Regions from separate parts of the Aeromonas allosaccharophila genome, predicted to be linked through region 3. Evidence: predicted binding sites of a transcription regulator. Region 3 holds the regulator's gene; each other region holds the start of a gene.

Region 1 (7,846 bases), 810 kb from region 3:
CCGGCGAACAAGGCCCAATCCCAGTTGCTGCGCCATTTGGCATCAGCACGCAGCGAGCGGTACTTGAAACCGACCGGACGCAGGAACAGTGCCATCAGCGTCAGGATCATGGCGATGTAGAAGCCGGAGAAGGTCGCGGCATACACCATCGGCCAGGCAGCGAACAAGGCGCCGCCGGCAGTCACCAGCCAAACCTGGTTTCCTTCCCAGTGCGGCCCCATGGTGTTGAGCATCACGCGGCGCTCGACATCTTTCTTGCCGACGAACGGGAGCAGTGCGCCTACCCCCATGTCGAAGCCGTCAGTGATGGCAAAACCGATCAGCAGTACGCCGACCAGAGCCCACCAGATGACACGCAGAGTTTCGTAATCAAACATGGTCGCTCTCCTTATGCCTTGAGCTGTTCAAAGTGATACTTGCCAGTCTTCAGGCTGCTGGGGCCAAGACGGGCATACTTGAACATCAGGTACATCTCGATAACCAGAAGTACGGTATAGAACAGGCAGATACCGATCAGAGAGAACCAGATTTCAGCTGCAGGCAAGTTGGATGCAGACAGGGAAGTCGGCAACACCTCTGCAATGGTCCACGGTTGGCGACCATATTCAGCAACAAACCAGCCGGCTTCGATCGCGATCCACGGCAGCGGGATACCCCATAGCAGACCCTTGAGCAGCCACTTGCGCTGGCCGATCTGGTGACGGGCACTGTCATAGAAGGCCATACCAATCAGCACCAGCATCAGCATGCCGACGGCAACCATGATGCGGAAGGCGAAGAACAGCGGCAGCACCTGCGGGATGGAGTCATCCACCGCGGCCTTGATCTGATCGTCAGTGGCATCGGTCACGTTGCTGGTATAGCGCTTGAGCAGCAGACCGTAGCCCAGATCCTGCTTCACTTCGTCGAAGCGAGCGCGGGTCTCGTCAGACTTGTCACCGGATTGCAGCTTGGTCAGCAGATCGTAAGCGGTCATCCCGTTACGGACACGCAGTTCGTGCTCGCTCTTCAGATCCTTCAGACCGGTGACCTGACCGTCCAGAGAACGGGTCGCGATAATGCCCAGCGCATAGGGGATCTTGATGGCGTAGTCGGTGCGCATCTCTTCCTGATTCGGAATACCGAACAGGGTAAATGCGGCCGGAGCAGGTTCAGTTTCCCACTCGGCTTCGATAGCGGCCAGCTTCACCTTCTGCACTTCACCGGTCTCGTAACCGGATTCGTCACCGAGGATCAGCACGGACACGATGGAAGCCATACCGAACGCGGCGGCAATGGCGAAGGAGCGACGGGCAAACGCCACATCACGATTCTTCAGCAGGTAGTAGGAGGAGATACCCAGCACAAACATGGCGCCACAGGTATAGCCAGCCGCCACAGTGTGGACGAACTTGACCTGGGCAACCGGGTTGAGCACCACGTCAGCGAAGCTCATCATCTCCATTCGCATGGATTCGAAGTTGAACTCGGCACCGACCGGGTTCTGCATCCAGCCGTTGGCGACCAGGATCCAGAGGGCGGAGAGGTTGGTACCCAGCGCCATCAACCAGGTGGCAACCAGATGCTGCTGCTTGCTCAGACGATCCCAACCAAAGAAGAACATACCGACGAAGGTGGACTCCAGGAAGAAGGCCATCAGCCCCTCGATGGCCAGCGGGGCCCCGAAGATATCGCCGACATAATGGGAGTAATACGCCCAGTTCGTCCCGAACTGGAACTCCATGGCCAGGCCTGTGGTGACCCCCAAGGCAAAGTTGATACCAAACAACTTACCCCAGAATTTGGTCATGTCCCGGTAGATGGTGTTGTTGGTCATCACATAGACGGATTCCATGATCGCCAGGAGAAAAGCCATTCCCAGCGTCAGGGGTACAAACAAAAAGTGATAAAGGGCCGTCGCAGCGAACTGGAACCGCGATAGGTCTACCACATGCTCAGCAATCATGATGTTTCCTCACCGATTATTGGCACGGCTATTTTAAGTTTTAAGCACAAAGCTTCCGTTGGAGGTTATCGAATGAGCCTCGTTGAGACATGTCACAACAAAACGCGTTCAGTAACCACTGGCATTAACAACAAGGCAATACGAGAACACGAATAAAGCTAATGTTTAACAATTATAAAACAATCAGCCTGAATTTATTCTCGCCCATGATGACCGGGTTTTTATATCACCTTTATTTGATTGAAATCAATGTAAAAGGACCCGCCATACATGGCTTTAAAAGGCATTTTTAATCTATTTCACGATTATTGACGCGAGCCGGATCACAAAACATGACAAAACGTAAAACATTGATTTAAATCAATTTAAGAATTTAACATCCCGCCACCCCGTTTAATTTGAAAAGCGTGGATGACGCGCCTTTTCCCATGTTATCCGGGTCAGGCGATCTGATTCGAAAACTCAATTTAAAACTGCAAAGAATGCATACTCATGCGAACCAACTTCATCAATCAATACATTAGATAAACTAATTTGAAAAGTGCAATTTTTCTTGTTTGCCCGGGTCGATTCTAACTCCTACAATGCGCCTCGCAGTGAGGGCATACCCTTGGATACAGGCCGGTTAATCCGGGTTCACGGTACGTATTCGACGATCAATTTGAACCTGTCTATTGGAATCGAAGATGAAAAAGTTTGTTGCTAAAACCATCCGTTACTACAAGCTTTCCTTTGTTCAGCTCTATCAAATGAACCGACTCTGAGAGCTCGCGACGGCTCAACTGTTTATTTTCCGGTCTGTGTCCAGACGCACTCACTGTCTGTGAACATCCATCCTGAATTGTCTTTGCCCACCGCATCCGCCGTGGGCTTTTTTTTGCCCGGATAATAAAAAACCGCCTTTGACGGCGGTTTCATATTCAAACGACTGTTTTTACTTCTCATCTGGTCGCTGAAGACCGAAATGAGCGTAGGCTCGTGTGGTCGCAATCCGTCCTCTGGGTGTACGTTGCAGATACCCCTGCTGGATCAGATAAGGCTCCAGCACATCTTCGATAGTATCTTTCTCTTCCCCGATCGCGGCGGCCAGATTATCGAGACCCACCGGGCCCCCCATAAACTTGTCTATCACAGCCAACAATAACTTGCGGTCCATGAAGTCAAAACCTTCGTTATCGACATCCAGCATGTCCATGGCGCGAGCCGCAATGGGGCCATCGATGCGGCCATCGGATTTCACCTGGGCAAAATCGCGCACCCGCCTTAACAAACGATTAGCAATCCGCGGCGTGCCGCGAGAGCGACGTGCGACCTCAATGGCACCATCTTCCGTCATCTCGAGCCCCAGACAGCGGGCACTGCGGGAGACGATATCGGTCAGGTCCTTGACGTTGTAGAACTCCAGCCGCTGGACGATGCCGAAGCGATCCCGCAGCGGGCTGGTGAGTGAACCGGCCCGAGTGGTGGCGCCAATCAGGGTGAAAGGAGGCAGATCCAGCTTGATGGAGCGGGCCGCAGGCCCCTCCCCGATCATGATGTCGAGCTGGTAATCCTCCATCGCCGGATAGAGCACCTCCTCCACCACCGGACTGAGGCGGTGGATCTCGTCGATGAACAGCACATCATTCGGTTCGAGATTGGTGAGCAGCGCCGCCAGATCCCCCGCTTTCTCCAGCACCGGGCCGGAGGTGGTCTTGATATTGACCCCCATCTCGTTGGCGACGATGTTGGCGAGGGTGGTCTTGCCCAGACCCGGCGGGCCAAAGATCAGCAGGTGATCGAGCGCCTCGCCCCGCTGGCGCGCCGCTTCGATAAAGATCTCCATCTGCTCGCAGACGGTATCCTGACCGGTGTAGTCAGCCAGCTTCTTGGGGCGGATAGCCCGATCGATAATCTCATCCTCGCGCGCGGCGCTTGATGAGATAAGACGGTCTGCTTCAATCATCAACTACCTCACACCAGGCTACGCAGGGATTCACGGATGATCTCTTCCACCGACATTCCCTCTTTGGCGATCTTGCTGACAATCTGGCTCGCCTGCTGCGGCTTGTAACCAAGGGCAACCAGCGCACTGGCCGCCTCTTCGGTCACATCCGGCGCACGTAATTCGGGCTCACTGGCTGGCAAGGTGACCATGGCCGGAGAGAAGAGATCGTGGCTGACCCAGCCCTTGAGCCGGTCTTTCATCTCCACCACCAGCCGCTCGGCGGTCTTCTTGCCGACACCCGGTAGCTTGACCAGGGAGCTGATCTCTTCGCGTTCGACACTCAGCACGAACTGGGTAGCGGTCATGCCGGAGAGAATGGCCAGCGCCAGCTTGGGGCCGACTCCGTTGGTCTTGATCAGCTCGCGGAACAGCGCCCGCTCCTGCTTGTGGTTGAAACCATAGAGCAGCTGGGCATCTTCGCGCACCACGAAGTGAGTATGGATGGCCGCCTCCTTGCCGATCTCCGGCAAATCATAGAAGCAGCTCATCGGCATCTGCACCTCGTAGCCGACCCCGCCCACTTCCAGCAAGACCTCGGGGGGCTGCTTTTCAATGACAATGCCTCTCAAGCGACCAATCACGGCTCTCTCCTCACCAATACAACTATTCGTAAATTGGCTCATAGCATAAAGAATAACTGGATAAGTATCCAGCATAGGGCCGTGACAGGAGCGTTGTCAGAGAGGCTTTTTATTCAATTAGCCACCATGCTTGATCGGGTGCAGTCAGTGCACGGGATGTTTCAACACCGCAGCGGACCCTGACCGGGGGATAAACCACTACACTAAACCCGTTCGGAACCGAACATGGTGCCAATGTCGATACCAAGGAAGGCCATCACATGAAAATTGTTACCACCGCCAATCTGGGTCTTGCCATCTTGCTCGGCTGCACGCTGGGCATGGGGATCGTGGGCTGGTATGGCAGCCAGCGGCTTGCCGACCTGCTCTCCTATGTGCTGGGAGCCGCCTGGCAGACCGCCGATGGCGCCATGGAGGGGTCGATAGAGCTGGGCAATCAGCAGCTCTATATCCAGAAGATGCAAAACGGCGCGCCGCTCAATCGGGCCGAACTCGATGCTGCCAAGGCTGCAACCGATGATGCGCTGGCCCGGGTCAGCCAGGGCCAGCTGATCGATAGCGCGGCCCTTGCCTCCATGGATCAGCAGAAACAGGGCTATCAACAGCAGCAAGAGAAGCTGCTGGCGCTTTATCAGGCCTATACCGAGGCGGATCAGGCGCTGCATCAGAACGCCGACCTGATGGCCCGTCTCTCGACCCAGCTGGAGGTGATCGGCGATGGCGCGGTAGAGGCGCTGACCCAATCCCCCGACCAGACCATCAGCTGGAACAGCGGCCTCTCTACTCGCTGGGAAGCGGCCGACGGGGGTATGGAGTCCAACATCGGCTTTTTGCGCCAGCTCTATGCGCTGGAGAAGATGCGCAGACAGGGGGTCACGGCGGCGATCAAGGCCGAGCTGAAAGAGGCGACCGATTTCTACCACGAAGCGATCGACAGCATGCTCGGTACCGGGCTGTTTGATATCGAGGGAACCGGCGAATTTGCTGGCAAGACACTGTCGGCAGAGTATCGCGCCCTGCTGACCCGACATCAGCAATTGATGGGGCAGTGGATCGAGGCGCTCGGCAGCTATCAGGCCCAGCAGACTCTCTATGAGGCCAGTGCCGACCAGCTGAAACAACAACTGGTTGCCATCGAAGCGAGCGGTGATGCCACCGTCGAGGATCAGGTCACCCAACTCAACGGCATCATCAGCCAGACCCGCGCCCTGCTGCTCGGTGGCCTGTTGCTGAGCCTGATCATGGTCACCCTCTGCGGCTTCTGGCTGACCCGCAAGCTGGTGACGCCGCTGCTGCAAGTGGACAAACGGATGCAGGATATCGCCGCCGGCGAGGGGGATCTCAACGCACGCATCAACCTGCAACGGGATGACGAGATCGGTTCGCTGGCCAACAGCGTGGATCGCTTCATCGAAAAATTGCAGAAGATGATCAGCTCCACCATGGACAACAATCAGCACATCAGCGAACACGTCCACACCTCGGTCAACCGGGTGGAAGCGATCAGCCAGAGCAGCCGCCAGACCGCCGAACACGCCCAGGCACTGCACCACGACAGCGAACAGATGGTGCAGGTAGCGACCACCATCTCCGACAACTGCAGCATGGCGGCGCAGAATGCCAACGAGGTGCGCCAGCTGACCACCGAGAGCAGCCAGTACGTCGCCTCGGCCAGCGCGGGCATGCAGCGGGTGGTGCAGGAGGTGGGCGAGTGCGCCGTCGCCATCAACTCCCTCAAGGAGCAGGCGAGCCAGATTGGCCAGATCATCTCCACCATCAGCGGCATCTCGGAGCAGACCAACCTGCTGGCCCTCAATGCGGCCATCGAAGCGGCCCGGGCGGGCGAAATGGGGCGCGGCTTTGCGGTGGTGGCTGACGAGGTGCGCACCCTGGCCAATCGCACCGCCACCTCCAGCGCCGAGATCAGCCAGGTGATCAGCAGCATCCAGCAGCAGACCGAGACCGCCTACCTGATGATGCAACGCAACCTCAAGACGGTGGAGTCCGGCATGCAGGACTCCGAGAACACCAAGCAGATCCTGTTCAAGGTAGAAGGGGCCATCGACCAGCTGGCCGACATGGTGCAACAGGTGGCCGATGCCACCGGGCAGCTGTCACACACCCTGAGCCACTCCTCCGACAAGGTCTCCGGTATCAGCCTGCAAGCCAGAACCGGCGAACAGGAGGCGCAGGAGTGCCTGCAGCTCGCCTCCTCGCTCCATCAAGCCAGCCTGCTGCAACAGCGCCTGCTCTCCCAGTTCCGGGTGTAGCCAGCGCCCGCCGAACCCGGCGCAAAAAAATGCCAGTCCACGTGAACGGACTGGCATTTGCGTTTCTGCGGGCCGGACACACCATCCGGCCATCGGCTAGTTACTGGCGAACCAGACGGTAGATGGCGTAGCCCGGGTGCTTCTCGTCATCCATCGGCAAGGTGGACTGATAGGCCAGATCCTTGCCTGCCAGCGCCTTGGCCTCTTCACGGGGTGATGAGTAGAGACGGACATCCACCCCGGCAGGCAGCGCCTTCATGTGCCAGTTGTTGTCGGCAGCCGGGCTGAATCCTTGCGGATTGCTGGCGGAACGGGATTTCAGATATTGGGCGACGATTTCGCGCGTCTCGAAGGGATCTTCATGCACGATATTGCTGCCATCCACACCCGGGAAGTGGCCGCCCCCGCTGGCGCGGTAGTTGTTGGTCACCACATAGAACTTCTGGGCCGGATCGATGGGCTGGCCGTTGAAGGTCAGGTTGCTGATCCGCTGACCCTCGCTCACCTTCTCCCCCTCCTTGTTGTAACGGGCGGGCTGGGTGATATCCACCTCGTAGTTCACTCCGTCGATCACATCGAAGTTGTAGGTGGGGAACTTCTCGTTCACCAGCCACTGCACCTCGCCCTTGGCCGAGTCAACCCAGTTGAACTGACCGGCACTCATCTCCAGCCACTCCTTGACGGTGGCGCCGTTCACCTCGACCACCTGCAGGGTGTTCGGGTAGATGTAGAGGTCGGAGACGTTGCGCAGGGAGATATCCCCCGCCGTCACATAGGTGAAATCGGTAATGCCGTTGCGACCACCACGGAACGGGGCGGCGGCGGAGAGGATCGGATAGGACTCCTTGAGCAGGCCATCCTTTTGCAACTGCTCGGCATGCTGGCGCTGGGCATCGCTCACCAGCTGCACCGAGGGGTCATCCTGCACCAGCGCAAAGAAGCTGTGGATAGAGGAGGTGATCTTGCCGAGCGGGCGATCCAGCCACTGGTTGGTCGCGTCGTGATCCGCCTTGACCAGAGCCACTACCTGCTCGTCTACCTTGCTCCCTTCGCTGGAATCGAT
Region 2 (7,846 bases), 1.1 Mb from region 3:
GTCACCATCATGCCACGACGCACCAGCTGATAGGTCCAACCGCCCGGGCAGGCGCCCAGATCCACCGCCTTCAGACCGGAGCAGAGACGCATATCCCACTCTTCCCGCGGCACGAACACGTAAAACGCCTCTTCCAGCTTGAGGCTGGAGCGGCTCGGCGCATCGGCCGGGAAGCGCAGACGCGGGATCCCCATGTGGAATCCGGAGTTGTTGAACGAGTAGGAGTAACCCAGCAACACGTGATCATTGGCCATGAAGAAGGCGTGGAACACCGGACGGTTCGGCGTCTCCTTCTTGGTCAGGATCTCGTTGCTGCGCAGCGCCTGACGAAGCGGCACGGTGAACTTGCGGCAGAAGGCCGACAACTCTTTCGCTTCGTTGGTATCCGCAGTCTCGACTCGCAGATCGCCGCAAATGGTGTATTCGCGAACCGCCTCGATGATGGGGGTGATCCTGTCTGCGACATCCAGCGCCTTCAGCTCATGGGTCACCACCAGCATCTGACGGATGAAGATGAGCTCCCGGAACGGCAGCTTGCGAGCCAGCAGGTCCGCCTGCTCCTCGTCATACAGTTCGAAGATCACATAACCGCTGTCGTCCTTGACCCGGGCGAAACCGTAGCACTGCATGTTACCGGCACGCTCGGTGATCTCTGCAGCCGCCTCTTTCTCAAAACCGGGGCGGCAATAAAGCAGCAGATTATTCATTTTTTCCTCCAAGACGACAGCCGGCCCAAATCAAAGCCGCCCATCCCAACATAAAACAGAGGCCACCGGCCGGGGTAATCAGCCCCAGCCCCTTGCTGCCAAGCAGCACCATGGCGTAAATACTGCCGGAGAATCCGATGATCCCCAGCACAAAGGCGGTGCCAGCCAGGTGGATCACCTTGCTGCGCACACCGCACCAGCCCAGAACCAGCAGGGCCAATGCGTGAAAAAACTGATACTGCACGGCGGTATTGAACGCCGCAAGACGCTCGGGCGTAATACCGGTCGCCGCCAATCCATGGGCGCCATACGCCCCCAGCATGGTAGCCGTCAACCCGAAGAGACCGGCCAGTATCAGCCAATGTCGATGGATCTGCATCCTCACTCTCCCTCTCTCATCACGGCTGGCCATAAGGCCAACCCTCTCGTGCTATCCGTGCCGGGCGATAAAATGGCAGATGGCCGCCGCCGCATGCTGCATATTCTCCTGCTCACTCACGCCACTGGCTTTACGCGGTTTGAAACCATGATCACCATCGGTCAACCAATGGACCGATACGGTGGGTGAGAAGGGGAAATCGGCCAGTTCGGCGCGACTACCGAAGGTGTCGCGCTCCCCCTGCAACAGCAGGGTTGGCACTGCAATATGCTTGAGTACCTCGCCTCGCCAACTGTCGGGCTTGGCCGGAGGGTGGAAAGGATACCCGAGAATGAGCAATCCTGCAGCATTCATCTCACCCTCGCCTTCACTATACAGTTCCGCAGCCATCCGCCCGCCCATCGACTTGCCCGCCAGAAACAGTCGTGGATGGGCAAACTCGCGGATCACTTCATGCCAATGGGCGAGCAGCACCGGAGCTCTGTCCGGCGGACGGCGTTTGCCATCCTCTGCCCGCCTTGTCATGTAGGGAAAGTTGAAGCGCACCACTTCGATGTCGGGGCCAGCCAGCAGGCGTGACAACTCGGCAAGAAAGGCGTGTTCCATCCCGGCGCCCGCACCGTGGGCCAGCAAAATGCGAACGGGGGCATCAATTGCCCCCTCGCGGATCACCTCAGGCATCGGCGAGCCTTGCCCTGCGACGCGCCTCTTCCTGCTCTACCAGCTCCAGCATCCAGTCGCGGAAGGCAACGATCTTGCCCTGATCCGACTGTTGCTCCTGGCACACCAGATAGAAGGCATTTTTGCTCACCAGCACCTGCTCGAACGGGCAGATAAGGCGGCCGGCCTCAATCTCGGGTTGTGCCAGCACGCTGTGGCCAAGCGCCACCCCCTGGCCGTGGATCGCCGCCTGGATCACCATGGTGGAGTGGCTGAAGATGGGCCCCTGATTGACGTTGGGGGCATCGATATCGAGCTGGCGGAACCAGGCCTTCCAGTCGCGCCGGGAGGTATCGTGCAGCAGGGTATGAAGAGTCAAATCTTGCGGCGTACGCAGCGGTTTGGGCCCGGTCAACAGCAAGGGGGAACAGACCGGGATCAGGTATTCGGTATGCAACTTGTCACAACGCAGCCCCGGCCAGTTGCCGCGCCCGTAATAGATGGCCACATCCACGTCGTCGGTGAGCGACCCTTCGTCGAGATCGACCGCCTTGATCCGCACATCGATATCGGGATGGCGCTCACTGAACTTGACCAAGCGCGGCACCAGCCACTGGATGGCAAAACTCGGCTGCAGACTGACGGTCAACGCCCCCTTGGCACTGCGGGCCAGCAGCTTGTCGGTCGCCTCAGAGATGGAGGCAAAGATATCCTTGATATCCAGGAAATAGCCCTGCCCCTCTTCGGTCAGCAACAAGGAGCGGTTTTTACGGCGGAACAGCTTGATGCCAAGATACTCCTCCAGCGCCTTGATCTGGTGACTGATGGCAGCCTGAGTCACAAACAACTCTTCTGCTGCGCGGGTAAAGCTTAAGTGACGAGCCGCTGCTTCAAACGCCTTGAGGGCATTGAGCGGAGGTAAACGACGAGACATGACACCAGCCGACGATGAGTTTTTCTAATGGGGCGCATTATAATTTGTCGGTTGCGGGTCGACCAGTGAATAAACATAATTCGCCCAGCAATCAGTCGTCATATGGCTCACATTTTCTACTACATGTTGGTTTACATGTGTTTTTCGTGAGTCTTTCGACTGTGATTGTGGTGTTGTGTTTCTTCCTCTGCGGGAAGAGGGGCTCAAATCTTCTCGATTTGACCCAGTCTGTCATCTGAATGTGTTTGGCGCCTCCAGCTGGATGGCGCCTTTTTTGATCCCGCTATACCTTGAACTGCCCCACCAGTTGCTGCTGTTTGTCAGCGAGAGCGGAGAGCTCGCGACCATTTTCGGCAGATGTCGCCGCCTCGGCCCGAATGGTGTGGCTCACATCGCGAATGTTGCTGACGTTGCGGTTGATCTCGTCCGCCACCCGGCTCTGCTCCTGCGCCGCCCGGGCAATCTGCTCGTTCATCTGATGGATGGTGGAGACTGACTGGATAATCTGCTCCAGCACCTGCACCGAGAGATCCACCTTGGCGAGGGTCTCGTCAGCCTGGCCATGACCATCACGGATCGCCTTGACCACGGCGCCGGTACCGGATTGCAGTTGGCTGATCAGGGTCTGGATCTCGACGATGGCATTCTGGGTGCGACCGGCCAGATTGCGCACCTCATCGGCCACCACGGCAAAGCCACGGCCCTGCTCACCGGCCCGCGCCGCTTCGATAGCCGCATTCAGCGCCAGCAAGTTGGTCTGCTCGGCAATTCCCTGGATCACTGTGAGAATATCGTTGATGTTGTCGCTGTTGGCGGAGAGTCGCTCCACCACCGGCTGGGCATCGTTGATGATGGTCATCAGCTTGCGCATCGCCTCCTGGGTGTCGGCAACGACATATTTGCCCTCTTGCGCCGCGGCATCAGTGGTGTTGGCAGCCGCCACCGCCGAGCCGGCATTACCGGAGACCTGCAACGCCGTGGCGCTCAGCTCCTCAAATGCCGTCGCCACCAGATCGATCTCCTGATACTGGGCCTGCATGCCACTGCTGGTGCGCTCGGCCACTTGCGCGGCTCGCTCGGCACTGTTGCGCGTACCCGAGACGGTATCAATCACCTGACTGATGGTGGATTGCAACTTGTTGAGGAAGCTGTTGAACCACTTGGCCAGCTCGCCGATCTCGTCTTGCCGCTGGATCTCGATACGCTGGGTCAAATCCCCCTCACCACTGGCGATATCCTTGAGACGGGCAACTACGGCGCGGATGGGTGCCACAATCTGGCGCGCCATCAACCAGATAAAACTCAGGGCCACCAGCGAGATCAGCACCCCGATCGACAGTTGCGAGACCACGCTGCGATTGGCCTCACTGGCCAGATCATCCTGCAGTTGCTGGGCCGAGGCCAGCACTACGGCCCGTGGTAATTCAATATAGATGCCCCATTTACGATCGGTACCACGCATGGAGACCGGCACAAAGCTCTGCAACAGGGCTCCATCGCGGCTCCAGCGCGTCTGTTCCTGACCCTGATTGAGCCAGCCTTTCAGCTCGCTGGCCAGCCCCTGATACTTCTGGTCCAGCTCCCGCCCCAAGGTCACATCAAACTCATCGGCACCCGCCACGCGCCCCTCATGACTGACCAGCAATATTCTGCCTTTGCCGTCATAGAGCTCCTTGTCCATGGTAGAGACCAGATCCTGCAAGGTCGTCAGGGAGATATCAACGCCAGCTACCCCCAGTAATGTTCCCTGCTCCAGCAAAGGTACTGAGACTGAGGTAATCAAGACTTTCTTGTCGCCGACATCGTCCAGATAGGGTTCCAGCAGGCAGAGTGCCCGGGTGCGAATGCTGCAGCGATACCACTCGTTTTCAACACCACCGGCAGCGGTCGGACTGTCGTCAGCAAGCACATCTTCGTTCTGCACCTCGGGCACCAGCTTGCCGTTGTCATACGCCCAATAACTGGAGAAGCGCCCTTTGTCGTTGGCGCCGAGTGCGGTCGAGCCCTCATAGTTACTGTCTTCCCCATCCAGCTGGTCAGGCTCGAACACCGTATAGACGCCGAGCAGATTGGTCGATGAGGCGGCGGCATCGTGCAGTTGCTGATTGATGGCGCTGCGCAGCGCCTCTGACTGGACAAAGTTCTCGGCCCCATTCTTGCGCTGGAACAGTACGCTCTCGGCCAGCAAGCTGGCGCGGAAATAGGCCTCATCGAGATAGCTGGTCACCTTGGCCGCCTGCTCCGAGCCCATCGCCTTCATCCAGTTCTCGGCTGACTGCTGCGCCTCGTGCATGGTGGCTTGCCGCACCTGCTGTTGCATCTTGTTCGCGTTGTAAATCGAAGAGGCAACCAGAGCGGCGGCTGTCACCAACAGACAGCAACCGGCGATCAGGGTAATCCGACCCTGGACAGAAAGAGCGCTCATGCCAATATTCCTACGTCATACAGATATGGATAGATTATCGACTTTATAAACAAAAACTTAACTCTCTCACAGCAAATCCAGCGAGAGTTGATTAACTTCACCCTCTTTTGGCAAGCCCACCACCAAGCCCAGCAGGCGAACCGAGCGCCCTTGCGCCCGCTGTAGCCCCTCTTTGAGCAGGGGAACGAACAGGGCTGGCTGATAGCCACCCTGACTGCGATAGACGGTGGTCTGGTGGAAGTCTGCAAACTTGAGTTTAATCCCCTGCCCCATCACCTGCTCGGCAGGGCACGCCAGCTGAAATCGCCGCTCCAGCTCCGGCAACAGTTGCTGCAATACCGTCAGGCAAGCGGCTTCGTCACAAACATCGCTCGCCAAGGTGGTCTCCACCCCGATGGTTTTGCGGATCCGGTGCGCCTGCACCGGCTGTTCATCCAGCCCCCAGATCCGGGTCGTCAGCATCTCCCCCAGCTTGCCAAAACGGCTGCACAGCTCTTGTGCCGACAAGGCCCGCGCATCCTCACAGGTGTAGAGCCCCTGAGCCTCCAGCCGCTCGGCGGTCTTGCGCCCCACTCCGGGCAGTTTGCCGAGGGGCAACTGGCAGACAAATTCGGCCACTTCGTCGGGACGAATGACAAACAGACCATCAGGCTTGCGCTGCTCCGAGGCGAGCTTGGCGAGAAACTTATTGGGCGCCACACCCGCCGAGGCGGTCAATCCCAGTTCGGTGACGATGGCTTGCCGGATCTCTTGCGCCATCAGGGTGGCACTGCCACCACAACAGCGACTGTGGGTCACGTCGAGATAGGCCTCATCCAGCGACAGTGGTTCAACCTGATCGGTATAGCGCAGGAAAATGGCCCTGAGCTGACGGGAGATATCCTTGTACACCGCCATCCGTCCCGGGATCAGTACCAACGGCGGGCAGAGCTTTTTCGCCAGTGCACTCGGCATGGCGGAGCGCACCCCGAACCGGCGCGCCACGTAGTTGCAGGTCGAGATGACGCCGCGCCGCTCTGAGGCCCCACCGATGGCGAGCGGCACCTCCCGCAGCGCCGGGTTGTCCCGCATCTCCACCGCGGCAAAAAAGCAGTCCATGTCGATATGGATGATCTTGCGCATACCACTGTATAAATAAACAGACATGGCATCATCTTACCCCAAGGATAAGCGCAGCTCTATCTCTCTCGTTGCGGCTAAAATGGTAGACTCCAAGGAGACCTTTACCACCACAATGACAAGGAGCGTTCGGGATGAAATATCTTTGGCTGGGACTCGGGTTGCTGCCGCTGACCGGCATCGGCAAGAACAACCCGACGGCAGAGTGCCGCTGGCTGTACGACCGGATTGAGATACTGGAACAGGCCATCAAGAAAGGGGACACGCTCGGCACGGAGCAGGAGTTGTCACGCTGGAAAACTGAGTACAACAAAAAACAGTGCTCACAGTACGACTACTGAGCCGGGCAATATGGCGTGACTGATAACGGCAAATAACAAACGGGCCCCGATCAAGATGATCGGTGCCCGTTTTTCAACCCATGGCCAGCTGGATTCAGCAGCAGAGTGCGCTCAAGGCAGCACCATAGGGCCAGCGACGGCGGCCGCCACCTCATCCCCTTGCAGCACCCGAACCAGTTCGAGCGCAAACTCGATGGCACTGCCCGGCCCCTGACTGGTGATAAGGCGATGAGCCTCATCCCTGACTACCCGCTCATGTGACAGCTGCGATGTCGGTAGTCGGGACTGAAAGCCGGGATGACAGGTGACGATGGCACCCTCCAGCAGGCCATGATGTTGCAACACCACCACGGGGGCGGCGCAGATAGCAGCGCGCCAGCGACCAAGCGCGGCCTGCTCTTTGAGCAGATCGATGGCCAGCGGGGTATCACGGATCACTTCGCTGCCGGGCAGACCGCCGGGCACCACGATGGCTTCAAAGTCCCGACGGGTCAGCTCGTCGATATGACAATCGGCCACCAGCTGTACCCCGCGTGACGCTTTCACCTGCCGGGACCCGGCGGGGCAGCAAGAAGCCAGCACCACCTCGATGCTGGCACGCACCAGGGTATCGACAATGGCGACCGTCTCTATCTCTTCCGACCCGGGGGCCACCAGCACCAGTACACTCACGTTCGCCTCCTTGCTGCTTGCTCGGCCATGTAAAGGTCAGGCGGCCTGACTCTTCTCTTTGATCGCCTGATAGAGGCCCTGATTGACCGGTACGGCGATGCCATGCCGGGCAGCCTTGGCCAGCAGGAAGCCGGTGATGGCCTCAATCTCGGTCTCTCGTCCCAGCTCCATATCCTGATACATGGAGGAGTAATTGTCAGCGGTCAGTTCCACCACCGTCATCACCCGGCGCTGCAACTCTTCTGCCGTGGTAGTAATGCCTTCGGCGCACATCACATCCGCCACTTCCACGCAGATCTGCTGCAGGGCGTCGGCAAAACGGGGGCCAGCCAGCTCGCCATTTTTCAGCTTGTAGAGGGCAGTCAGGGGATTGATGGCACAATTGATGGCCAGCTTTTGCCACTGACGTACCAATACCTGCTCATCCCAACCAGCCTGACCCAGCGCCAGCGCCAGCTCATCCGCGAGCGCGGCGTGGGCCTTTGCGGCTTCATTGATCGGGCCGAGCCAGGTTTCGCCCTTGCCAGTATGACGGAAAACGAAATGGCCGCCCTGCATGGCGCCATGGCTGGTAACGCCGGCAATCACCGGGTTGTGCGGGAACATCTC
Region 3 (7,846 bases):
TGCGCAAGACCCACGACACCCCGGTACTGATGCTGACCGCGCGCGGTGACAGCCAGGATCGGGTCAACGGTCTGGAGGCTGGCGCCGACGACTATCTGGCCAAGCCGTTCGATGATAGGGAGCTGCTCGCCCGCGTGCGCGCCATCCTGCGCCGCACCCAGAGCGCCCCGCCCCAGCGCGGCAACTCCTCCGACGAAGTGCACTTCATGGATATCGTGCTGCAACCCGGCCTGCAGCAGGCCCGCTGCGGCGAACAGCTGCTGGAGCTGACCGCCACCGAGTTTGGCCTGCTGGAGTGCCTGCTGCGCAATCCCGGCCAGATCGTCAGCAAGAGTCATCTCTCCGAGCAGGTGCTGGGCAAGAAGCTGGAACCCTTCGATCGGGCCATCGACATGCACCTGAGCAACCTGCGCAAGAAGCTGCCGGATCGCACCGATGGCCAGCCCCGCTTCAAAACCGTACGGGGGCGCGGTTACCTGTGGCTAGAGCAAGAATAGAGCGCATCAGCTCCCTCAACGGGATCTCGACCCACATCTTCCTCTGGTTCTGGCTCATGTTGCTGGTGATCCTGGCCGCCGTGATCAGCCTGCCGACCCTGGATCCCCGTAACCAGATCCCGCTACCGACCCACGAGGTGGCGCGGATGCAGAATAATGTTCAGGCCCTGCTCAATGCCGCCGATCCGGATCAGGATTTCGATCTGGCCAAAGCGATGGACAATATCGCCATGCTGCCGGTGGATAACGTCTATCTGCGCGATGAGCGGGGACAGATCCAGTCCACCACCCATCCACGCAAGTTCGTGGTGCGCTTCATGGTGGATGCCGACGATCCGGCCAACCCCATGCTGGGCAACGAGGATCGCAAGGCGATCGCCGGCCCCTTCCTGATGGAGCACCACGGCCATCGCTATCACGTCTATTTCGGCCTCAATGCCGAGAACCCCTACCTGTTCCTGTTCATTCAGGTGCTGGATCACCCGATCCGCATTCTGGGCATCTCGATGCTGGTCAGCACCCCGCTCTGCCTGCTGCTCGCCTGGCGGCTGACCCGCCCCATCCTGCAATTGCAGAAGTCGGTCTCCCAACTGGCGGCCGGCAATCTGGAGGTGCAGATCCCCAATCTGGGACGGGGCGACGAGATCGGCCAGCTGGCGGATAACGTCAGCCGCATGGTGGAGACGCTCAAGAGCATGATCCAGAAGCAGAAACAGCTGCTCTCTGACATCTCCCACGAGCTGCGCAGCCCCCTCACCCGGATGCAGCTGGCGCAGGCGCTGATCCGCCGCAAACAGGGTGACAGCGCCGAGCTGGCGCGGATCGAATCGGAGATCGGGCGGCTGGACAAGCTGATCGGCGATCTGCTGGATCTGTCGCGGGTGCAGCAGCATGTGGAGGCGCCGGTGATGCACCCGCTAGCCGACCTGCTGGAGCCCATCCTCGAAGATGCCATGTTCGAAGCAAACCAGAGCAGCAAGCAGCTCAGACTGCCGCCGCTACCCGCCGAATCGATCCAGATGTGGCCCGAGCTGCTGGCCAGGGCGGTGGAGAACCCCCTGCGCAACGCCCTCAAATATGCCCGCGAGTTCATCAAGGTGGACTGGTATCGGGAGGGGCAGGAGTGGGTGATGACCATTCGGGATGACGGCCCCGGAGTGCCTGACGAGCAGCAGGCGCTGCTGTTCCAGCCCTTCTTCCGGGTCGATGATGCCCGCAACGCCAAGACCGGCGGTACCGGGCTGGGGCTGGCCATCGCCTCGGAGGCGATCCAGCGCCACGGCGGCACCATTGCGGCCAGCAACAATCACCCGACCGGGCTGACCATCACCATCCGCTTGCCCATCGCCTGATCCTTTTCATCCGGACGGGCGCTGGGTATGCTGGCGCCCCTTCTTGGCTTTACATCTCTTTGCAGGAACTCGTCATGCTCGATATCGTCCTCTACCAGCCGGAAATTCCGCCCAACACCGGCAATATCATCCGGCTTTGCGCCAATACCGGTTACCGGCTCCATCTGATTGAGCCGCTGGGATTTGAGTGGGATGACAAGCGGGTAAAGCGGGCAGGACTCGACTATCACGAGTTTGCCGAGGTGAAGCGCTGGCCGAGCTATGAGGCGTTTCTGGCAGCCGTGGCGCCCAAGCGGGTGTTCGCCTGCACCACCAAGGGCCGCACCGCGCACTCGGCAGCACAATATGCCCTTGGCGACGCCCTGCTGTTTGGCCCGGAGAGTCGCGGCCTGCCCATCGAGATCATCGAGAGCCTGCCGTTCGAGCAGCGGCTGCGCATTCCGATGGTGCCCCAGAGCCGCAGCATGAACCTCTCCAACGCGGTATCGGTGTTCGTCTACGAGAGCTGGCGCCAGCTCGGCTACGACGGCGCCATGTAAGCGTCATCGCGGCTCAGTGGCGGGCGTCGAGCAGATGCCCGCTGCGCTCCAGCCGCCAGCAAGTAACCCCCAGCGACAGACCGCGCCCCACCATCAGCGCCGCCATCGCCGCCCATAACGCGGCCACGCCCCACGACTGACAGAGCCACCAGATCGGGAAGAAGCCGCCAAACGCGGCCAGCAACATGCTGTTGCGCATCTCCCGCGCCCGGGTCGCCCCGATGAACACCCCGTCCAGCAGGAAACACCAGACCGCCAGCAACGGCATGGCGATCAACCAGGGAAGCTGACGATTTGCCTCCGCCACCACTGCCGGAATGTCGGTGATCTGCCCCACCAGCCAGCTGCCCAGCAGGGCAAACCCAAAGGTAAATGCGGTCGCAATCAGGGCGGCCCAGCCCAGATTGAGCACGATGGCCTCCCGCAGTTTTTGCCGATCCCGCAAACCGATGGCTCGCCCTACCATGGCCTCCACCGCGTAGGCAAAGCCATCGAGCCCGTAGGAGATGAGCATCAGGAAGTTGAGCAGCACCGCATTGGCGGCCACTGCCACATCCCCCAGCCGCGCCCCTTGCAGGGTCATAAAGGCGAAACAGAGCTGCAAGCAGAGGGAGCGCAGGAAAATATCGCGGTTGAGGCCGAGCAGCCGCACCATGGGGGCAAGTTGCCGCCAGCGCTGCCAGCCATCCTGCCACACCGTTGGTGCCAGTTGCCGCAGCTGACGGCGCACCAGCCAGATGCCAGCGGCCAGCGCGCAGTAGTCAGCCATGACCGAGGCCGCCGCCACACCCCGCACCTGCCAGCCAAGCCCCAGCACAAACAGCGCATCAAGCGCCATGTTGACCAGATTGGTGAGGATCAGCATCACCATGGGGCTGCGGGCATCCTGCATGCCCAACAGCCACCCCATGATCACCAGATTGCAGAGCGCCGCCGGGACGCTCCAGATCCGCAGCGCCACGTATTGGCCCGCATAGAGCTGCACCTCGGCCGAGCCGCCACTCAGGGCGATCAATCGTGGCAACAGGGGGAAGAGCAACAACAGCAGCGCCAGGCCGAGGGCAATTGCCAGCCCCAGTGCCCGCAGCAGGGTATCGAGCTGGGCGCGACCATCGGCGGCGCCGTGCGCCTGCGCCGTCAGCCCGGTGGTCGACATCCGCAAAAAGCCGAGTAACCAGAAGATGAGGTTGATCAGGGTTGCACCAACCGAGACGCCCCCCAGAAACCAGGCCTGACCGAGATGACCGATCACCCAGGTGTCCACCAGCCCCAGCAAGGGGGTGGTGATATTGGAGAAAACCATGGGCAGGGCAAGAGCAAAAACAGCGCGGTGGCGAGAGGGATCTCGCCACCAGGGGGCAACAGATGGGGTCACGCTCAGTGGCCTGTCAGCTTCAGAATGCGGGAGAAATCAGAGAGCATGGTGGCCATCTGCACTCGTGGCACCTGACCCGGCGCCACCTGCGGGCGGAACACCGCCTGCAGCTTGCCCGTGGGGTTAATGAGCACGATGGAGGCTGAGTGATCGATTAGGTAATCCTTCTCCCCCTGATTGGCGATGGAGTAGATCAGCCCCAGATTGCGCACGAACGGGAACAGCTTGTCGTGGGGGGCGGTGGCCGCCTTGAACTCGGGATTGAAGAAGGCGGTGTAGGTCTTGAGGCGGGGAATGTCGTCACGCTGGGGATCCGCCGAGATAAACACCACCTGGCTGTCGGGCGCCATCTTCTTCAGCTGATCATAAACGGATCGCATATCTGCCAGGGTGGTGGGGCAGATATCGGGGCAGAAGGTGTAACCGACGAACAGGAAGGTCCAATGCCCCTTCAGGTTGGCAGGGGTGAACGGCTTGTTGTCCGCATCGGTAAAGGCAAAATCGTTGATGTCCCGCCCCGCCGGATAGTAGTCGGCCTGCTGTGGCTGCTCTGGCTGCGTGGCGCAGAACGCAAGGATCAGACAGGCTGTCAGCAGCAGAAAGAGCAGGGGATAGCGGAGCTTCATCATAACAAGAGACCCTTTCAGTTCGAGGCAGATGGCCAGCAGTGACCGGACAAGAGGGGTCATTGTACCCCAGCGAGCCACCAAGGGGGGTCAACCTTGTGCAACACCCTGTCAGGAGTCGACCATTTGGCACAATTGATCGCCAGTTGCGGCCATAAAAAAACCGGCACTTCGGGTACCGGTTATGGGTGTATTTGTTTGCCTCTTCTGCTCAGGGGCGAGCGTTGCGCCCCTGCTGCAACATCTTGCCGATGGCCCGCACGCCGATGGGAATGACGGGGGCCAGCCAGCCCTCTTCCCCCTGGCGATCGCCGTGACCTCGCTTGAACAGCAACACCAGACGCACCACCTTCTCTTTCGGGCATCCCAGCCAGAGCGTCCAGTGCGACCCACGATGGTGCAACCAGAGACCGTAAAACCAGGTCATCCGGCTACCTTTGACAAAACGGGTAATAGACGATTCCGCTGGCGCAGCCGCAGCCTCTGAATCCCATGGCGATCTTGATGCCATACCAGTCCTCCTTGACCGACAGGTCATGTTGCTTCGTCGGCCTGAACTGGCGTCAGGCCCGTCACGACTCTCTGCAACCACTACGAGTGGTCCCCTTTGCCCGACCAGGCTCGGGATCTCCCCACTCCCCCTTCATATCCCGTGAAGGTGTACTGCCCGATTCTCGTTATTGCCGCCCCTCCCGTCACGGCGCATTGCGGTTGCCAGAGGGAGGCGCCAAGCCCTGTCTCGGCGACAGGGCACTGATCTGAGCATATATCTGAAATGGATGATTGGTAACCGATCGCACGGGACAAAATGCTGCCGCCGATGATCTGTTTGATATGACAGGGAAAGTGCGCCAGAAACAGCACGGCCTCCCGAAGGAGGCCGTGTGGCAAACGCAGGTGGCGGGGATGATTACATCCAGTCGGCGTTGCGGATCACCCCGACCGCCAGTCCCTCGATGGTGAGCTGCTGGCAGGAGAGATCCACCTCGATAGGGGCGAGCTCTTCGTTTTCCGGCAGCAGCCATACCTGACTGCCCTTGCGCTGGAAGCGCTTGACGGTGACATCCTCATCGAGACGGGCGACCACCACCTGACCGTTGCGCACCTCCTGGGTCTTGTGCACCGCCAGCAGGTCACCATCCAGAATGCCGATGTTCTTCATGCTCATCCCCTGCACCCGCAGCAGAAAATCAGCGCGCGGATGAAACAGGGCGGGATCCACCTGGTAGTGGCTCTCGATATGCTCCTGCGCCAGGATGGGTTCACCGGCGGCCACCTTGCCGATGAGCGGCAGGCCACTCTCTTCCAGCACCTCTTCCTCTTCGAGCAACAGGCGAATGCCGCGGGACGTGCCCGGCATGATCTCGATGACCCCTTTTTTGGCCAGGGCCTTCAGATGTTCTTCGGCCGCATTGGCCGACTTGAAACCAAGCTTCTGGGCAATCTCGGCACGAGTCGGCGGCATGCCGGTCTCGCTCATGTTCACCTTGATCAGCTCCAGCACTTCGGCCTGGCGGGGGGTAAGGGGTTTCATAGCATTGGCACCTGTCTTTTTATACAGCACACTGGCAGTATATACAGTGCAGTGGCCAAGGCAAGGCGCAGCTGACATTTGTCGCAACCAATCCCTCATTTACTGCTGTTTTGATCCTGCGCAGCCGACTCATCGTACCTCTCGGCGACAAGGGGCTGCCGATTTGCTATGCTCACGCCGCATTTTTTTGGAGAGCAGACGCACATGTCCCTAGGACAGAAGATTTCCAGAGCCATCTTGCAATGGCCGGTCAGCGGCTTGGTCAATCACAAGAGCCTGCCGGAAAATCCCATCACAGAACTCAATCTGGATCCGGCCAGACCCATCGTCTATGCCCTGAAAACCAGTTCGATCACCGACCTGATGACCCTGCAGCAGTGCTGCGAGGATCTCGGTCTGCCCGGCCCCTTCACGCCGCTGGAACTTAACGGCCAGCTGCTGCCGCGCTATGTCTGTCTGGATCGTCCGCCTCCCCTGTTTGGCAAACGCAGCAAGCCGCTGCCCTTCCTGCAGGAGTTCCACCAGCTGCTGGATCTGCACAAGCAGGATTCCGAGCTGGATATCCAGGTGGTGCCCGTGACCCTGTTCTGGGGCCGCGCTCCGGGTCGGGAAGGGGAAGAAGCCTCCGGCCTCAACATCATCAGCAGTCTGGCGCCGAACCGGCTGAAGAAGGCGCTTATCGTGATCCTCAAGGGTCGCGAGAATCTGGTGCGCTTCTCGCCGCCGCTCTCCCTGCGTCATATGGCCGACAAGCACGGCACCGACGAGGCCATCGCCCACAAGCTGGCGCGAGTTGCCCGTACCCACTTCAGCCGTCAGCAGCTGGCCGCCACCGGCCCGAAACTGCCGAACCGCAACCTGCTGTTCAAACAGCTGCTCGACTCCGCGGTGATCCAGCAGGCGATTGAAGAAGAAGCCCAGCGCGAGGGCATCAGCCTCGAGAAGGCGCAAAAGCGCGCCCATGGCTACATGGACGAGATCGCCTCCAACTTCTCCTACCGGCTGATCCGCCTTGGCGAGAGCTTCCTCGGCTGGCTGTGGAACAAGCTCTACCGCGGTTTGTCGGTCAATGGCGCCGAGAAGGTACGCCAGCTGGCGCAGGAAGGGCACGAGATCGTCTACGTCCCCTGCCATCGCAGCCACATGGACTACCTGCTGCTCTCCTACGTCATCTACCACCAGGGGATGGTGCCGCCCCATATCGCGGCAGGCATCAACCTCAACTTCTGGCCAGCTGGCCCGATCTTCCGCCACGGTGGCGCCTTCTTCATTCGCCGTACCTTCAAGGGCAACCCGCTCTACAGCACGGTGTTCCGTGAATACCTCAACCTGCTGTTTGCCAAGGGTTACTCGGTGGAGTTCTTCACCGAAGGCGGCCGCTCCCGTACCGGCCGTCTGCTGCCACCCAAGACCGGCATGCTGGCGATGACTCTGCAGGCGATGATGCGCGGACTGGATCGTCCGGTCACTCTGGTGCCCGTCTATCTGGGCTACGAGCACGTGATGGAGGTGAACACCTACCACAACGAGCTCAAGGGCAGCCGCAAGGAAAAAGAGAGCTTCCTGCAGGTGCTCGGCATCCTGCGCAAGCTGCGCAACTACGGCCGTGGCTTCGTCAACTTCGGCGAGCCGCTGACCCTCAACAGCTACCTGAGCGAACATATTCCGGACTGGAAGAAGCACATCGGGGAAGAGGAGCGTCCGGAGTGGATGGCGGGCACCGTCAACGATCTGGCCGAACTGCTGATGACCCGCATCAACGATGCGGCCGCCGTCAATGGCCTGACCCTGAGCGCGCTGGCACTGCTGGCCGCCGAGCGCCACGCACTGACCCGCGACGAGTTGCAGGCCCAGCTCAACACCTATCTGGATCTGCTCAAGGCGGTGCCTTACAGCCCGCAGAGCACCATTCCGGATGAGGAT
Region 4 (7,846 bases), 2.2 Mb from region 3:
CTCTGGCAGGGCGTCACCTTCAGCCAGCAGGCGGTAGGCGCAGGTTGAGGGGAGCCAGTCATATTCGGCGATCTTGTCATGGGTGATCTGGAGACAATCAGGCTCTTTTTTGAAGCGATTGAGATAATCAGAGCACTGACAGGTTTTGGTATTGAGCAGGTTGCAGGCGACATTGGTGAACACCAGCTCGTCGGTATCTTCATCGATCAGCTTGTTGAGGCAGCATTTGCCACAACCATCGCAGAGGGATTCCCATTCGGACTCAGTCATCTGCTGCAGACTCTTGGTCTGCCAAAAGGGGGCTTGCATCATACCGCTCACTTAATACACCTGATAAAACGCGTGGTTATACCCCTTGTTACCCACTATTTCAAGAAGAGGGTTGCCTGAGGGCAGAGATCGTTGTCATCAGGCTACCTTCTGCTCCACATGTTTCACTAGTTCTGTATAGAGCAGGCAGTGCCGGATTGCTTCCTGGTGCTGTCATCATGCTCGTGACATGTTTTTTCCTCAGAAAAAACACAGCAACGTTGTCACATGGGTTGCACGGGATGCGATCACGACGAGCTGTACATTTGCCTTGTCAGCGTTCGTCTTAATGGTTGAGATAGATATCCTGCTCTGCATAGGCCAGCAGAGGTGTGTTGGGGTTGGCGCGCTGAGTGCCAAAGAAGCGGGTGAGTACGCCAGATTGCTGCCCCAGTCGCTGTAGCTTGACGTGATCCAGCTCGATTTGCTCGGGTAGCCAGGTAAACACAGCGGCGCAGTGACCATTGCCCAGGCTGCGTTCCAGGGTTTGCTGCCAGTTCTTGATTTTGGGGCTGTGTACCACCAGTACTCTGTTGGGATCGATGCCTCGCTCTTCCATGTGGCTTGCTGTGGGGCGTCCCGGCGGGGCGATCAACAAGATCCAGCCGGTATGAGAGTCACCTAACTTGCTCAGCTCGCTGAGAAACTGATCCTCAGCTTGGATAGTCACACCATAATGAGCCGACTCTGCCTTGCAGGCGGTTCTGGTTGGCCAGGGGTTGCTCATGGCTCGATTCATCGCAAAGGGCAGTGAGTGCAGGGGCTGGTTCATATACGGTTTCCTGTATGAATATCCAAGCTGTATGTGCATACAGTAGTTCTATCCTGAGGCAGAGACAAGGTGTTTTTGCTGAAAAATGTGATGGTGTTGGCATGTGCTATTAATAACATCATGTTTTTAAACGTTATTTAATATAAAACCGGCTGGGTGTTTTTCGTTCTATGGACAAACCTTGTGTAACCGCCCATGGTTATACAGGTCATTTAAAGGAGGTGCCGCCATGGATATCAGTACCTTGCAGCGTCTGGATGCCAACATCTTGTTGGGCATCATCAATGAGAAGCTAAGGCTTGAGTGTGACGGGCTGGAGGAGTTGCTGGCCTATTACGATATGAGTGAAGAGCAGTTGGCAGGGCGTCTGGATCAGATTGGGTACCATTACGATCCATTGAGCAATCAGTTCAAGGCACATCGCTGAGGGTGCAATGATTGCTTCATATTTATACGGTAATTTTTCAGGCGCATTGAAACCGGTTTCAATGCGCCGTCTTGTTGCCTATTTTCAGGGATTTTCAAGGCTTGGCAATCTCTGAAAACCTATTCATGCCATAATATTTTTATGTGTTCATTAAGTTGCTGATAATAAAGGAAATTTTTGTTTTTTCGCAATCAGTTAAAGGAAAGGGTTTTCAAGCTTTTCAGGCTGTTTTTATCGGTTAAAGTGTGACTTGCGTTAACTTTTAATTCTGCCGCTTTAGTTAGTATTCTCACGCCGGTACATATTTTGAGATAACAACAGCGCCGGTCCCGCAAGCGGGATAACAATTTTATTTGTAACGAAGGAATATGGTTTATGGCTACCAAGAAGAAGACAGACCAGGATCTCCAACTGGATAAAGATCAGCTCAAGGCGAGTATCGTGCGTCACCTGCGTTCTACCTTGGGAACAAGCGAACAGAAAGCCTCTCCCGAAGCGTGGTGGAAAGCCACTGCGGCGGCCGTCAATGAACAGGTGTACGAGCGCCTGACCCGCACTCAGCAGACTCATTTCAAGAAAGATACTCGTGCGATTCACTATCTCTCTGCTGAATTCCTGATGGGACGATTGACCTCCAACAACCTGCACAACCTCTCCCTCTACAAGACTTGCGAAGAGGCGCTGGGTGAACTCGGTCTGGAACTGACCGATCTGTGCGAACAAGAGCCCGACATGGCACTCGGCAACGGCGGCCTGGGTCGTCTGGCTGCCTGCTTTATCGACTCGCTGGCCACCCTGAACTATCCGGCGGTTGGTTACGGTATCCACTACGAACACGGTCTGTTCCGTCAGGAGATCCAGGATGGCCGCCAGATCGAGCGCCCGGACTCCTGGCGTGAATATGGCAACCCCTGGGAGATCTGCCGTCCCGAGTCGGTGCAAGAAGTGCCGCTCTACGGCTACGTCGAGACCGTGTTTGGTGATAATGGCGGCCTGAAGAAGGTATGGCACGCCGGTCGCAAGATCAAAGGGGTGCCTTGGGATATTCCGGTGGTCGGTTTTGGTGGCCACACCGTCAACATCCTGCGTCTGTGGGAATCCCGTGCCTCCGAGTTTTTCGATTGGGACGTGTTCAACGCCGGTGGTTACATCGACTCCCAGGCTGAAAAAGCCCAGGCCGAGACCATCTCCAAGGTGCTCTATCCGAACGATGAGACCGATGCAGGTAAAGAACTGCGCCTGATCCAGCAGTACTTCTTCTGTGCTTGCTCCATCAAGGACATCATGCGCCGCTACAAGCGGGTCCATGGTGCCGATTTCAGCAACTTTGCCGCGCAAATTGCCATTCAGCTCAACGATACTCACCCGACTGTCGCCATCCCCGAATTGATGCGGGTGCTGGTGGACGAGGAAGATCTGAACTGGGATGCCGCCTGGGCCATCTGCTATCACGTATTCTCCTACACCAACCACACCCTGCTGCCGGAAGCGCTGGAGAAGTGGTCGGTCAGTCTGTTCGAGAAGGTGTTGCCTCGCCATCTGGAAGTGATTTACGAGATCAACGCCCGTTTCCTGAGCGAGCTGGTCGAGCCCAAGTGGCCGGGTAACGACGCCATCAAGGCCAAGCTCTCCATCATCGAAGAGGGAGATGTGCGCAAGGTGCGCATGGGCAACCTGTGCGTGATCGGTTCGTCCAAAGTGAATGGTGTGGCCGAAATCCACTCCAAGCTGGTGAAAGAAGATCTCTTCCCCGAGTATGCCGAGCTGTGGCCGGAAAAAATGTGCAACGTGACCAACGGGGTGACTCCGCGTCGCTGGCTGCTGGCCTGCAACCCCGAGTTGGCCGAGCTCTATAACGAAGTGGTGGGCAAGGAGTGGCCGTTGCAGCTCGACAAGCTGCGCGCCGTCACCAAGTTTGCCGACGACAAGGCGTTCCAGCAGCAGTTCATGACCATCAAGCGTCACAACAAAGAGAAGCTGGTCAAGGTCATCAAGGACGAAACCGGTATCGATGTCAGTGCCGAGGCGATCTTTGACGTTCAGATCAAGCGTCTGCACGAGTACAAGCGTCAGCAGCTGAACCTCATTCACATCATGGCGCTCTATCGTCGTCTGCTGGCCAACCCGGACTATGACATGCACCCGCGCGTGTTCATCTTCGGCTCCAAAGCGGCGCCTGGTTACAAGCTGGCCAAAGACATCATCTATGCCATCAACAAGCTGGCGGATCGGGTCAATAACGACGCCCGTATCCAGGGCAAGTTGAAAGTGGTGTTCATGCCGAACTACCGCGTGAGCCTGGCCGAGAAGCTGATCCCGGCGGCAGATGTCTCCGAGCAGATCTCCACTGCTGGCTACGAAGCCTCAGGTACCGGCAACATGAAGATGGCGCTCAACGGTGCGATCACCATCGGCACGCTGGACGGCGCCAACATCGAGATCGCTGAAGAGGCGGGTGCCGAGAATTGTGCCATCTTCGGTCTGAACGTGGACGAAGTGAAGTCGCTGAAGGCGCGCGGTTACAACCCGTACGACTTCTACTATGCCAACTCCGAGCTCAAAGCCGTGCTGGACTGGTTTGATACTGACTACTTCACGCCGGGTCGTCCGGGTGAGCTGGCCTCTATCAAGCGCTCCTTGCTGGAAGGGGGGGATCCTTACCTGACTTTGGCGGACTTCCAGTCCTACTCGGATGCACACAAGCTGATTGATACCTGGTATCGGGATCCGGCGCTGTGGGCGAAGAAGGCCATCATCAACTCGGCCACCATGGGCAAGTTCAACTCCGACCGCTCTATTCAGGACTATGTGGATCGGATCTGGGCGCTGAAGCCCTGCAACATCGGCTAATCAGATGCAGAAATGAAAAAACCCCCGCAAACATGCGGGGGTTTTTGTTTATCGGGGGGAGGTGGATCAGAGGATATCGCCAACGAAGTAGGCCAGCAGGGCGAGCAACACGGTGAAGACCACGTTGAGGGCCATACCGGCTTTCATCATCTCCTTCTGGCGGATGTGGCCGCTGGCAAAGACGATGGCATTGGGTGGGGTGGCGACCGGCAGCATAAAGGCGCAGGAGGCACCGATAGCGATCAACACCGCCATCACGATGGGGGAGACACCCAGCGCCTCTGCCACACCGGCGAACAGCGGGATCAGCAGGGCTGCAGTGGCGGTATTGGAGACCAGCTCGGTCAAAAACACCACGAACGCTGCCAGCATCAACAGGATCACGAAGATATTGGCGTGGGAGAGCACGGCCGACAGATGGCTGGCCAGGAAGGCGCTGGTACCGGTGGCCTTGAGAATGGCGCTCAGGGTCAGACCGCCGCCAAACAGCATCAACACGCCCCAGTCGGTGTTCTGGTTGACATCATCCCAACTGGCAACGCGGCTGACCACGATGGCCACAATGGCGCCCATGGCAATCAGAGTGTCGAGTTGCGGGATGCCGCCAAAGGCGTTGGAGATAGGCTGTGAGCCGATCCACAGCACAACGGTGGTCAGGAAGATTGCTAGCGTCACTTTACGTTCGCGGGTCCAGTTGATGGTGACATCCTGGATCTCGACGCGGTGGTTGAGCTGTGGCCGGGTCACCAGATAGAGCAGGGCAATGCCGCAGGGCATCAAGATCAGCACCACCGGAATACCGAACTTCATCCAGTCGGTGAAGCCGATCCCCATCTGGGCGGCAGCGATGGCGTTGGGTGGGCTGCCCACTAGGGTACCGATGCCGCCGATGCTGGCGCTATAGGCGATCCCCAGCAGAACGAACACGAAGGTAGTGCGATCTTTTTTGCTATCGAGGCGAGCCAGCATACCGATCGCCAGTGGCAGCATCATGGCGGTAGTGGCGGTGTTGCTGATCCACATTGACATGGCGGCTGTGATGGTAAAGAGCAGGATGATGCCCCAACCCAGATGGCCATTGGCCAGGTGCATCACCTTGCCTGCCATCAGGGTATCCAGTCCCTGCTTGGAGAGGGCGGCCGCGAGGGCGAAACCGCCGAAAAAGAGGAACAGGATCGGGTTGGCGAAGTCGGTGAGGGATTTGCTCATGTCAAACACCCCGAGCACGGTGGCCAGCAGGGGAACCAGCAGGGCAGTGATGGTGACGTGCAGCGCTTCGGTCAGCCAGAGAATGGCGATAAAGACCAGAATGCCCAGCCCCTTGTTGACCATGGGATCAAACGGGAGCCAGGCGAGCATGGCACAAAGTAGCAGGACATCCAGGATGACGATCCCTGATTTGATGTCCAGCCAGCGAGATGGAGCAGAGGGTACAGCCGATGTGTGCATAATGTTCTCTCGGTTAATTTATGGTTGTTTTTGTGTTGCCGAGATTACATCCATTCACTTGTTTGAAACAGGCTCACATGTTGAAAATCAGCCTCGACTCACACAAGCATTGATAAAAATGAGGAAATGAACACATAAATAAAACATGTCTGAAATATAAATCAAACATCCATGAACTGCTCCAGCCACTGCTTGAACATGCTCTTGGGCAAGGAGCCATTTATCTGGTTCACCAGTTTGCCCTGTTTGAAGACCATCAAGGTGGGGATGCTGCGAATGGCGTAACGGGCGGCAATGGCGCTCTGCTGCTCGGTATCGACTTTGACAAAGCGCATTCTTGGTTCGAGCTCATGGGCAACATCATGAAATACCGGGGCAAACTGCTGGCAGGGGCCGCACCAGCTGGCCCAGAAATCGACCACGACCGGGATATCGGAGTTGATCAGGGTATCGAAGTTATCCGCCTTCCCGAGGCAAGGGGTCTGGCTAAACAGGGGGGCCTTGCAGTGCCCGCACTTGGCGGATGTATCGATATGGGTAATGGGCAGGCGGTTCCTGGTAAAGCAGTGGCTACAATAAGTAGTGACAAATGACATAATTGGTTCCTTCTCGATCTGCGCTGGCCGGAGATATGATGAGGGGCCAGAATGACGCAATAGCGAAACAACAGCGAAGTATCAGAGCAATAACGGTAACACAGTGACCGGCAGGAGTGGATAATTCCCCCCAAGGTTCATTGCCCAACCGGATAATTCAGCGACCACCAGATGAGAGTCGAGACGGGATGAAAAAAGGATCACGGAAAAACCGTGCTGTGCCAGGGCTGATCGTTGCCTTGCTGCTCGCCTTTTCGGGCTACTGCTGGCAGTCGCTCGGTCAGCAGCAACAGGCCCACGACCTGAACGAAGCGGCCGAGGTAGTGCTGAACCGGATCAACGCCGATACCGTCTATCTGCTTGGGCGGGAGCAGGCCAATGACAGCAATGTCCAGCAGCGCCTGAACCAGTTGTCCATCACCCTTGACGGTTTTGTGCGCAAGGTACGCAGCGATCCCGAGCTGGCGCAAGACGAGTTGTCTCAGGCGCTGCTTGAGGATATGGAGACCTATCTGATGGCGCTGGCCAGCCTCCATGCCATGGAGATGGCCATCGAGTATATCAATGCGCCCCTGCAGGCCCAGATTAAAAAGGTGGGCGAGATAAGCCCGTCAGACAGTGCGCTGCACCGCGATGTAGAGGAGCTGGCGCAGCTGAGCAACTATCTGCAGCGCAGTTGGGACAAACGTGAGCAGACTACGCTGGCCCGGTTGCAGCAACAGATGGTATCCCGTTACGGCCACCTGCCGGAAATCGCTACCCTGATCCGCCTGAGCAAGGACATGAGCCAACAGGTGGTCGCCTATCACGCCTTGCGTTACCAGCTGATCGACATGCATGTGATCGAGAGTCTGGTGCGCTGGAAAATCGACAAGCTGGAGCGAGCCTCCTCGCTGATGAACCGCTTCTATTTGATGGCGCTGTGCGGGGCCTTGATCTGCTTCGCGCTGGTGGCCTTCACCCTGTGGCGTCGCAATCAGAAGCTGAGCGAATTGTCGCGCCAGACCGGCTTGCTGGCACAGGCCAAGAGCGATTTTCTGGCCAACATGAGCCACGAGATCCGCACCCCCATGAACGCCATCATCGGCTTTAGCTCGCTGGCGCTGCAGACCGAACTGGATCAGCAACAACGGGATTATCTGGGCAAGATCAAATCCTCATCCGATACCTTGTTGCTGCTGATCAACGACATCCTCGATTTGACCAAGGTGGAGTCCGGCAAGCTGACGCTGGAGGAGATCGACTTCGATCTCAGCGAGCAGCTCGATTCGCTGGCGGGCATGTTTGCCGATCTGGCGGAGCGCAAACATGTGGAGGTGATCATTCGCAAGTCGCCTGAGGTGCCGGTCTTCTTGCGCGGGGATCCCCTGCGACTGGGGCAGGTGCTGGTCAATCTGGTGAACAACGCCATCAAGTTTACCGAGCGCGGTGAAGTCGAAGTCT

Evidence for each region. The regulator LexA, encoded in region 3, represses DNA repair genes until DNA is damaged. The targets are predictions, from matches to a motif close to ANCTGTNTNNNNANACAGNT.
Region 1: ruvA (Holliday junction branch migration protein RuvA) is a predicted target of LexA. The motif match lies at 4,568-4,587, and genes of this name have one in related genera.
Region 2: dinB (DNA polymerase IV) is a predicted target of LexA. The motif match lies at 6,230-6,249, and genes of this name have one in related genera.
Region 4: I6G90_RS06190 (DUF4250 domain-containing protein) is a predicted target of LexA. The motif match lies at 1,107-1,126, and genes of this name have one in related genera.

The regions. Positions count from the first base shown of each region.
Region 1 is NZ_CP065745.1:2,811,512-2,819,357, forward strand. Features, by position in the region: gene cydB (cytochrome d ubiquinol oxidase subunit II) at 1-377, opposite strand, end outside; gene I6G90_RS12755 (cytochrome ubiquinol oxidase subunit I) at 389-1,945, opposite strand; gene ruvB (Holliday junction branch migration DNA helicase RuvB) at 2,880-3,890, opposite strand; gene ruvA (Holliday junction branch migration protein RuvA) at 3,899-4,513, opposite strand; gene I6G90_RS12770 (methyl-accepting chemotaxis protein) at 4,774-6,783, shown strand; gene I6G90_RS12775 (bifunctional 2',3'-cyclic-nucleotide 2'-phosphodiesterase/3'-nucleotidase) at 6,884-7,846, opposite strand, start outside.
Region 2 is NZ_CP065745.1:2,508,658-2,516,503, forward strand. Features, by position in the region: gene rlmM (23S rRNA (cytidine(2498)-2'-O)-methyltransferase RlmM) at 1-707, opposite strand, end outside; gene I6G90_RS11245 (DUF423 domain-containing protein) at 700-1,086, opposite strand; gene I6G90_RS11250 (alpha/beta family hydrolase) at 1,138-1,767, opposite strand; gene I6G90_RS11255 (transcriptional regulator GcvA) at 1,760-2,680, opposite strand; gene I6G90_RS11260 (methyl-accepting chemotaxis protein) at 2,964-5,105, opposite strand; gene dinB (DNA polymerase IV) at 5,172-6,227, opposite strand; gene I6G90_RS11270 (hypothetical protein) at 6,359-6,565, shown strand; gene I6G90_RS11275 (DJ-1 family glyoxalase III) at 6,677-7,237, opposite strand; gene I6G90_RS11280 (ketopantoate reductase family protein) at 7,274-7,846, opposite strand, start outside.
Region 3 is NZ_CP065745.1:3,623,560-3,631,405, reverse strand. Features, by position in the region: gene I6G90_RS16600 (response regulator) at 1-497, shown strand, start outside; gene I6G90_RS16595 (ATP-binding protein) at 479-1,849, shown strand; gene trmL (tRNA (uridine(34)/cytosine(34)/5-carboxymethylaminomethyluridine(34)-2'-O)-methyltransferase TrmL) at 1,924-2,388, shown strand; gene I6G90_RS16585 (MATE family efflux transporter) at 2,402-3,691, opposite strand; gene I6G90_RS16580 (SCO family protein) at 3,766-4,392, opposite strand; gene I6G90_RS16575 (hypothetical protein) at 4,601-4,816, opposite strand; gene lexA (transcriptional repressor LexA) at 5,300-5,923, opposite strand; gene plsB (glycerol-3-phosphate 1-O-acyltransferase PlsB) at 6,128-7,846, shown strand, end outside.
Region 4 is NZ_CP065745.1:1,401,936-1,409,781, reverse strand. Features, by position in the region: gene I6G90_RS06200 (YcgN family cysteine cluster protein) at 1-309, opposite strand, end outside; gene I6G90_RS06195 (cell division inhibitor) at 596-1,081, opposite strand; gene I6G90_RS06190 (DUF4250 domain-containing protein) at 1,311-1,508, shown strand; gene I6G90_RS06185 (glycogen/starch/alpha-glucan phosphorylase) at 1,884-4,358, shown strand; gene I6G90_RS06180 (SLC13 family permease) at 4,425-5,807, opposite strand; gene trxC (thioredoxin TrxC) at 5,969-6,403, opposite strand; gene I6G90_RS06170 (hybrid sensor histidine kinase/response regulator) at 6,592-7,846, shown strand, end outside.